Regions from separate parts of the Kocuria sp. CH-021 genome, predicted to be linked through region 2. Evidence: riboswitches for the same ligand, from Rfam matches in the RefSeq annotation. Region 2 holds a riboswitch; each other region holds the start of a gene.

Evidence for each region. Region 2 has a riboswitch for S-adenosylmethionine ahead of ACPYN7_RS03545 (ABC transporter ATP-binding protein). Riboswitches for the same ligand answer to the same signal wherever they lie in the genome.
Region 1: it holds a riboswitch for S-adenosylmethionine, as region 2 does, so the genes downstream of both, ACPYN7_RS16110 (acyl-CoA dehydrogenase family protein) here and ACPYN7_RS03545 (ABC transporter ATP-binding protein) in region 2, are expected to answer to the same signal.
Region 3: it holds a riboswitch for S-adenosylmethionine, as region 2 does, so the genes downstream of both, ACPYN7_RS14230 (O-acetylhomoserine aminocarboxypropyltransferase/cysteine synthase family protein) here and ACPYN7_RS03545 (ABC transporter ATP-binding protein) in region 2, are expected to answer to the same signal.
Region 4: it holds a riboswitch for S-adenosylmethionine, as region 2 does, so the genes downstream of both, ACPYN7_RS17025 (methylenetetrahydrofolate reductase) here and ACPYN7_RS03545 (ABC transporter ATP-binding protein) in region 2, are expected to answer to the same signal.

The regions. Positions count from the first base shown of each region.
Region 1 covers NZ_JBNAFK010000026.1:19,716-21,904, reverse strand. Annotated here, with positions in the region: gene ACPYN7_RS16110 (acyl-CoA dehydrogenase family protein) at 1-1,057, opposite strand, end outside; SAM riboswitch class I at 1,163-1,257, opposite strand; gene moeB (molybdopterin-synthase adenylyltransferase MoeB) at 1,414-2,189, opposite strand, start outside.
Region 2 covers NZ_JBNAFK010000003.1:219,245-221,433, forward strand. Annotated here, with positions in the region: gene ACPYN7_RS03540 (maleylpyruvate isomerase N-terminal domain-containing protein) at 43-720, opposite strand; SAM riboswitch class I at 827-931, shown strand; gene ACPYN7_RS03545 (ABC transporter ATP-binding protein) at 937-1,770, shown strand; gene ACPYN7_RS03550 (aliphatic sulfonate ABC transporter substrate-binding protein) at 1,886-2,189, shown strand, end outside.
Region 3 covers NZ_JBNAFK010000019.1:50,675-52,863, forward strand. Annotated here, with positions in the region: gene ACPYN7_RS14225 (Lrp/AsnC family transcriptional regulator) at 199-651, shown strand; SAM riboswitch class IV at 753-894, shown strand; gene ACPYN7_RS14230 (O-acetylhomoserine aminocarboxypropyltransferase/cysteine synthase family protein) at 909-2,189, shown strand, end outside.
Region 4 covers NZ_JBNAFK010000030.1:16,485-18,673, reverse strand. Annotated here, with positions in the region: gene ACPYN7_RS17025 (methylenetetrahydrofolate reductase) at 1-863, opposite strand, end outside; SAM riboswitch class I at 935-1,041, opposite strand; gene ACPYN7_RS17020 (glycosyltransferase) at 1,246-2,189, shown strand, end outside.

The sequences.
Region 1 (2,189 bases), on a different contig from region 2:
CCACGGCGATCTCGGACTGGTGCAGCGCCGCCGGGAGGGTTCCGGTGAACTCCGGCCGGTCGGCGCCGGCCGCGGCGGCGGCGGCGATCCCGGCGTCCAGGGCACGGGCGGCGTGCAGCACGGTGGCCTCCGCGGCGAAGGCCTTGGCGGAGATCCGTCCGGTGGCCTCCTGGATCAGCGGGTCCTCCCGGAACGGCAGGCCGAGCCCGGTGTTGAAGGTCCGCCGGCGGGCGGCAATGGTGTCCACGGCGTCCCGCCGGGCGGCCCGGGCGATGCCGGCCAGCACGGCCAGCAGCACCAGCTGGAAGAAGGCGGCCTCGTGGACGGCCTCCGCGCTGCCGGCGGTGCGGTCCAGCACGGCGTCGTCCGGGACGCGCACCCGGTCGAAGACCGCGGTGCCGGTGCCGGTGAGCTTCTGCCCGAAGCCGTCCCAGTCGTCCTCGAGCGTGACGCCCTCGGCGTCCGTGGGGACGACGGCGAAGCGGCGGCCGTCCTGGCCGTCCAGGGCGGCCGAGACGCGGGTGTAGTCGGAGAAGACCGAGCCGGTGGCGTAGTACTTCCGGCCGGTGAGCTCCCAGCCCCCGGCGGTCCGGCTCAGCACGGTGTTCAGGGTGCCGAGCGCGTTGCCGCCCTTCTCCGTGGAGGCGTTGCCCACGGTGGCCCCGGCCAGCACCCGCGGGTACCAGACCTCCTGGAGCTCCCGGGGCAGGAAGCGCAGGGACTCCACGAAGCCGGCGTGGGAGCGGTAGAGGTGGGCGATGTTGGAGTCGGCCTCGGCCAGGTCGATCAGCAGCCGGGTGAAGTCCTCGAGGCCGACCTCCGGACCGCCGTGGGCCGCCGGGACGCGCAGGGCGCCGAAGCCGGCCCGGTCCAGCCGGCGGACCTCCGCGTGGGGCAGCACGCGTTGGAGGTCCCGGTCCAGGGAGCCGGCGGCGATCTCCGCGAACAGGGGCCGGAAGTGCTCCTGGAGCCCGGCGTAGTCCCGGGGCAGGCCGGCGGCGGGGTTCGTGCCGGCGCGGGAACGGACAGCGGTCCTCTCGTCCGTGGTGCGGGTCATGCGGTGGTCCTCTCGGTCGCACCGAGGAGTGCCGGTCGCGCCAGGGTCCGGCCCGGTGACGGCAGCGCCGGGCGCCGACGTCAGGGACCGGCTGCAGATCCGGGATCTCCATCGGTTCTGGCCTTAGCACCCTGGCCCCGGGGGAGGGCGGGTTGCTGCGGCGTCGTCGAGCCAGATCTCTCAGCCGCTCTGAATGGGACGTCCGACATCGCACCAGACCACCCGGGTCCGGAGCCAGCCGATGACCTGTGCGCGTCATCGGATGTCACGACGGCGTCACAGACGGTCATCTCGTCCGGAGTGGTGTATCGACCCGGTCGTCCGCCCGGGGAAGGAGGGGAGTGCGGCGGACCGCCTCAGTAGACCTGCTGGTCCGGGGCCACCTGCTCCACCCAGGCGAGCACCCCGCCCTCGAGGTGCCGGACCCGCTCCTCCCGCCCGGCGTAGAAGGGCCGCAGCGCGGCGAGCGCGGTCGCGGAGCGGGCCCCGGCCTTGCAGTGCAGCACGAGGTCCGCGCCGCGGGCCTCCGGGGGCAGGGCGTCCGCGCCGCGGTCCAGGATCTTCTGCAGGGGCACGGGCACGGCGCCGTCGATGGCCACGAGCTCCCGCTCCCAGTCCTCGCGCACGTCCACCAGGGCGAAGGACGCCTCTCCGCGGGAGCGGCGCTCGAGCAGCCGGGCCAGCTCGGCCGCCCCGACGGTCTCGGCGGGGTCCGCCCCGGGCAGCGCGCAGCCGGCGGCGGGCCGGGCCACCGCGGTGACCGGGGCGGCCGCGGGGTCCGCGGTCAGGCGCATCTCGCGCCAGGTCATCGCGAGCGCGTCGTGCAGCAGCACCCGCCCGAGCAGGGGCTCGCCGGTGCCGGTGACGAGCTTGACGGCCTCGGTGACCATGACCGAGCCGATGGTCGCGGGGAGCATGCCGAAGACCCCGCCCTCGGCGCAGCTGGGCACTTCGCCGTCCGGCGGGGCCTCGGGGTAGAGGTCCCGGTAGGTGGGTCCGTGCCCGGCCCAGAAGACGCTGACCTGGCCCTCGAAGCGCAGGATGGAGCCCCACACGCAGGGGGTGCCGGTCAGGGCGGCGGCGTCGCTGACCACGTAGCGGGTCGTGAAGTTGTCGGCGCCGTCCAGGACGA
Region 2 (2,189 bases):
ACAGATGCAACCTCGCGCAGGAGGAGGAGCAGGGGGGAGGGGTCAGGAGAAGAGGGGCAGGCGGTCCGCGTGCGCACCCAGCTCCGTGCGCTCCTGGGCGGTCAGCCCGGCCCGGCCGGTGCCCACACGGGCGAAGTGCTCGTCGCTCCAGTGCCCGAGCGGTTCCCGCTCCCACAGGTCGGTGAGCACCCGGCGGACCTCGGCGAGCCCGTCCGCGGCGGGGCCCGGGGAGCCGTCCAGGTGCCGGATCAGGTCCAGGTGGTGCACCGTGGCCTCCACCGCGAGGGTGCTCAGCAGGTCCTCGACGCGCAGCACGTGGCCCTCGGTGCGGACCGCGCCGCCGCCGCAGTGCTCCGCCGCGTGCACGAGCGCCCGGGTGGCCTCGCGGTGGAGCTCCCGCACCGGGTCCCAGTCCAGCACCATGGACCCGGCCACACGGGCGCGGCGCCGCTGCTCGGCGGCCGCCGCGGGATCGCCGCCCCAGTCCGTCCAGTAGGTCGCGGCGTCCCGGTCCGGGCGGGCGGTCGTGGGCGTGTGCAGGGCGACCAGCCCCTGCAGCGCGTCCGTCGTGCAGTGCTGGACCAGGTCCCGGACCGACCAGCCCGTGCACCCCGTGGCGGCCCAGGAGTCGTCGTCGCCGAGCCCGTCGAGGACCGCGCCGAACGCCGCGAAGGCGTCGCGCACCAGATCCGCCCGGACCGGGGTTCTGCGGCTCGTCATGGGTCCATGGTGGGGCACGGAGGACCCTCGGGCCAGCGATGTGTCGCGACGCCCGCGGATGCGACGGATTTGCCAGGGGACACGCCGAGGACGTTCAATGGGCCCGTAACCATCCGGAGCGGCTGAGAGACCTGGCTCGTCGACGTCGCAGCAACCGGCACGGATCCGCCTGATCCCCCGTGCGAGGTGCTAATGCCAGGACCGATGGAGTTGATCATGAGCACTTCTCTGCTGAGCCCTGCGCCGCCCGCCGCCCCGAACCCGTCGAAGCGCGCCTTCTCCGTGGCCTTCGAGCACGTCGGCAAGGCGTTCCCGGCCGGCCGCGAGACGCACCACGTCCTGCAGGACGTCGACGTCACGGCCCGGCCCGGCGAGGTCCTGGCGGTCCTCGGGCCCTCGGGCTGCGGCAAGTCCACCCTGCTGCGGGCCGCCGCGGGCCTCGACACCGCCTCGGCGGGCCGGGTGCTCATCGACGGCACCCCCGTGTCCGGGATCGACCCGCGCTGCGCGGTCGCCTTCCAGGAGCCCCGCCTGCTGCCGTGGCGCTCCGTGCGCGAGAACGTCCGCCTGGGCCTGCCCCGCGGGCTCCCCCGGGACGAGGGGGACGCCGTGATCGACGACCTGCTGCGCCTGGTCGGGCTCACCGCGCACGCGGGCCACCGTCCCCGCGCGATCTCCGGCGGCATGGCCCAGCGCGCGTCCCTGGCCCGGGCCCTGGCGCGCAACCCGGGGGTCCTGCTGCTCGACGAGCCCTTCGGCGCGCTCGACGCCCTGACCCGCCTGCAGATGCAGGACCTGCTGCTCACCGTCCACGCGGCCCAGCCCACCACCGTCCTGCTCGTCACCCACGACGTCGACGAGGCGCTGCAGCTCGCGGACCGGATCGTGGTCCTGGGCCGGACCGGGCCCACCGCTCCCGCCTCGATCAGCACGGTCCTCACGGTCCCCGGCGAACGCCCCCGGGACCGGGCCTCCGAGGTCCTCGCCGGGCTGCGCGTGCAGCTCCTCGGCCACCTGGGCGTCGACGTCCACCACCCCGCGGCCCGCTGACGCGGCCCGCTCCCGCTCCTCCCGCTCTGCTCGCAGGACCGGCGGCGGCGCCCGCCCGCGCCGACCGCCCCGTCCGCCCCGTCCGCCCCGTCCGCCCACCACGAAAGGCCCCGCCATGCCCCTGTTCCACCGTTCCGTCCGCACCGTCCCCGCGCTCGCCGCCGTCCTGGCCCTCGGCCTGACCGGGTGCATGGCGGGCGAGGGCTCCGGCGAGGCCCCCGCGCAGGCCGCCGGGGGCGGCACCGTCCGCGTGGACTGGGCCACCTACAACCCGCTCTCCGTGGTGATCAAGGAGAAGGGCTGGCTCGAGGCCGCCTTCGCCGCGGAGGGCACCGAGGTGGAGTGGGTGCAGTCCGCCGGGTCGAACAAGGCCAACGAGGCGCTGCGCGCGGAGGCCGTGGACATCGGCTCCACCGCGG
Region 3 (2,189 bases), on a different contig from region 2:
GCAGGAAGGCTGGTGCAACTCTGTCTCCCCAGTATGCGAACCGGACCTGCTTCGTATCCAGAGAGGCCGGAAAGTGCAGAAGACTGAGACGAACGGCGCAGACAGTGTGGACGAAATGTTCTAGTGTGGCGTGGAGCACACGCATTCGTCCGGTGCCGTGCCGGACCCTGTGACCCACCCACCCCGAAGGAGCCCGCCGTGCCCTCGACCCCCGTCTCCCTGGACGAGACCGACCGGAAGATCCTCGCGGAGCTGTCCCGGGACGCGAGGCAGTCGGTCACCGCGATCGCCGCGGCCGTGCACGTCTCCCGCGCCCACGCCTACGCCCGGATCAACCGGCTCCGGGACGAGGGCGTGATCCTGAGCTTCAGCACCGTGATCGACCCGGTGCGGGCGGGGCTGCAGGCCTCCGCCTACGTGACGCTCAAGCTCCAGCAGAACACCTGGCGGGAGCTGTGCGCCCAGCTGCGGGCGATCCCCGCCGTGCACCACATCGCCCTGGTGGGCGGGAACTTCGACGTCATGCTCCTCGTGCGCGCCGTGGACACCGTGCACCTGCGGCAGGTGATCTTCGAGCACATCCAGCAGCTGCCCGGGGTGGTGGACACCCAGACGTTCCTGATCTTCGAGGACATCGACACCCGGGCCTGAGCCGCGGGCCCGGCGCGCACCGCCGGCGTCATGTTCCGTCACGGTCGTCATCTTCGGTCGTGGAGGGACAGCCACTACCTCTGCGCATAGTGTTGTTCCAGCTTCACGAGACGTGACCGCGAAGCTCCGACTGGGTCACGCACCAACCCCATGCTCATTGGGTGGTTCGGATGAAGAAGCGGCCTGCATCCTCCGCGCCCCCACCGGGGGACCGCGGCCGTCCGGTGCGGGTAAGAGCAAGGCACAGGAGCAGCGCCATGTCCATCCCCGTGACCGACCACGACCTCGCGACCCGGCAGATCCACGCGGGCACCCACGGCGAGGTCGCCCAGCGCACCCTGACGGTGCCGATCTACCAGACCGCGGCGTTCGAGTTCCCCGACTACGAGGCGGCCCGGCAGATGTTCGCCCAGACCCGGCCGGGCTTCACCTACACGCGCACCGGCAATCCCACGGTGGCGGTGCTCGAGCAGCGGATCAGCGACCTCGAGGGCGGCGCGGGCGCGGTGGCCACCGGCTCCGGGCAGTCCGCGGTGGCCGTCGCGCTGCTCGCGCTGCTCGGGCAGGGCGACGGCAAGCACCTCGTGGCCTCGGAGAAGCTCTACGGCGGCACCGTGGACCTGCTCACCGACACCTTCGCGGACTGCGGCATCGAGGTCTCCTTCGTGGACCCCACCGCCCCGGGGGCGTGGGCCGCGGCCGTGCGCCCCGGCACCCGGGCGTTCCTGCTGGAGTCCATCGGCAACCCGCTGGCCACCCTCCCGGACCTGCCCGGCATCGCCGACGTCGCCCGGGCCGCCGGGGTGCCCGTCGTCGTCGACAACACCCTCGCGTCCCCGGCCCTGTACCGGCCGCTCGAGAAGGGCGCCGACATCGTGGTGCACTCGGCCACCAAGTTCCTGGGCGGGCACGGCAACGCGCTGGCCGGGGCGGTCGTGGACGGCGGGACCTTCGACTGGTCCGCGCGGCCGGAGAGGTGGCCGCAGTTCACGCAGGCCCGCGCCCGCTGGGGCGGGCTGAGCCTGGTCGAGAAGTGCGCCGGGGCCAGCCCCTACCTGCACCTGGTCCGGGCCAAGTACGTGCACGACCTCGGCACCACGCTCTCCCCGTTCAACGCCGGGCAGATCCTGCAGGGCACCGAGACCCTCGACCTGCGCGTGGCCCGCCACACGGCCTCGGCCCTGGCGGTGGCCGAGTTCCTGGCCGGGCACCCCGCCGTCGCCCGCGTCCACCACCCCGGCGTGCCCGGGGACCCCGGCGCCGGGATCGCGGCCCGGGACTTCCCGCGCGGGACCGGCTCCGTGTTCTCCTTCGACCTGGCCGCCCCGGACGCCGCCGTGGGCCCCTTCATCGACGCGCTGCGGCTGTTCAAGCTGGTCGCCAACGTGGGGGACACCCGCAGCCTCGTGGCCCACCCCGCGGCCATGACGCACTGCCGCCTGACCCCCGAGCAGCGCCGGGCCGGCGGGATCGCCGGGACCACGATCCGGCTGTCGATCGGCCTCGAGTCCCCGCAGGACCTCGTCGCCGACCTCGGC
Region 4 (2,189 bases), on a different contig from region 2:
TGCTCCAGCAGGTCCAGCGCGGCCCGGTGCTCGTTGAAGGTGTAGAGGTGCAGGCCGGGAGCCCCGGCGTCCAGGGCGGCGCGGGCCAGCCGGGCCGCGAAGGCCACGCCGGCGCGGTGCCGCTCCGCGGGGCCGGACGCGTCCTCCAGCGCGGCGGCCAGGCCGGGATGGGGCGCCAGGCCGGCCAGCCGGCACAGGGTCCGCAGCCGCCCCGGATCGGTGACCGGCATGATCCCGGGGACGATCGGGATGGTCACCCCCGCCGCCGTCGCCGCCGCGACCAGGCGCTCGTAGCGCTGCGGGCGGAAGTAGACCTGCGTGATCGCGAAGTCCGCCCCGGCGCGCTGCTTGGCCAGCAGCACCTCCACGTCGTGCCGGAACGAGGGCGACTCCGGGTGCCGGGTCGGATAGGCCGCCACGCCCACGGCGAGCCGGCCGGCCGCCAGGGAGGCCGTGTGGCGCTGCTCGACCTCGCGCACGAGCTCCACGAGCTCGCCGGCGTGCCGCAGCTCGCCCGGCGCCGCCTCCGGGTCCCGGTCCCCGCGCAGGGCCAGGACGCCCCGCACGCCGCGGCGGACCAGGGTGGCCACGGTCCGCTCCAGCTCGGCCCGGCTGCTGCCGACGCACGTCAGGTGCGCCAGGGGCCGCAGGCTCGTGCGCGCCAGGAGGTGGTCGAGCAGGGCGAGCGAGCTGTCCCGGCGCTGCTCGTCCCCGCTGTACGTCACCGAGACGTGGTCGGGACGGGTGGGCTCGAGCTCCTCGATGGTCCGCAGCAGCGTCGCGGCGCTCGCCGCGCCGCGGGGCGGATAGAGCTCGTAGGACAGGGACGGCGGCGCCGGCCGGGCGATCGGGCGTGGTGTCACGTTCTTCCTCCAAGGGTCACCCCGAGGGAGGGCGGCAACCGTCCCGGGGCGGACCCGGGAGGGAAGCGACAGCTCCATCGGTCCTGGCGGGAGCACCGTTCCGCGCACCCCGTGGCGGGGGCGCGGATGGTTGCTGCGGCGTCGACGAGCCAGGTCTCTCGGCCGCTCTGGATAGATGCAGGACCCATTCCAGCGGCCGCCCCGCCGTGCTGCCAAGTGCGGGCGCCCAGAAGACGCCGGAGCGCGGACTGTGACGACCGGGACGTCACGGGGCGCAACACGGACGCACGGCGACGCACGGGCGGTGGAGGGCGGTCCGGCGCCCGGGCCCGGCCTCGGCATAATGGACGGGCCCCCGCCCGGACCGCAGGAACGAGTGCCCATGCCTCCCACCCCCCGCATCGTGGCCGTCGTGCCGTGCCACAACGAGGAAGCGGCGATCGCGAAGGTCGTCACGGATCTGCACGCCGCCGTGCCCGGCATCGAGGTGCACGTCTACGACAACTGTTCGACGGACGGCACCGCCGAGGCCGCCCGGCGGGCCGGGGCGCAGGTCCGGCGCGAGGAGGAGAAGGGCAAGGGCAACGTGGTCCGGCGGGCCTTCGCGGACCTGGACGCCGACGTCTACCTGCTCGTCGACGGCGACGACACCTACGACGTCGCCGACGCCCCCGCCATGATCGACACCCTGCTGTCCGGGCCCTACGACCACGTGCTGGGCGTGCGCCGGCAGACCACCAGCACCGCGTACCGGTCGGGGCACGAGTCCGGCAACAGGTTCTTCAACGGGCTCGTGAGCTTCGCCTTCCGCCGGAAGGTCTCCGACATGCTCAGCGGCTACCGGGTCTTCTCGCGCCGCTTCGTCAAGTCCTTCCCCGCGCTCTCGCGCGAGTTCGAGATCGAGACGGAGCTGACCGTCCACGCGGTCAACGCGCGGGTGCCGCAGGCCGAGGTGGCCGTGGGCTTCCGGGACCGGGCCGCCGGCAGCGAGAGCAAGCTGCGGACCTACCACGACGGCTTCCGGATCCTCGGCATCTTCGGGCAGCTGCTCTTCCACGAGCGGCCCCTCCTGGTCACCGGCGCCGTCTCCCTGGCCCTGTTCCTGCTGGGCCTGGCCCTCGGCCTGCCCGTGGTGGTGGAGTTCGCGGGCACCGGTCTCGTCCCCCGCTTCCCGACGGCGTTCCTGGCCGCCTCCCTGGTGCTCCTGGCGGGGGTGTTCCTGCTCATGGGCGTGCTCCTGAGCGGCCAGGCGAAGATCCGCCGGGAGACCTCCCGGCTGTTCTACCTGCGCCACCCGGCTCCCCCGTGGAGCGGCGGGGAGGCGCC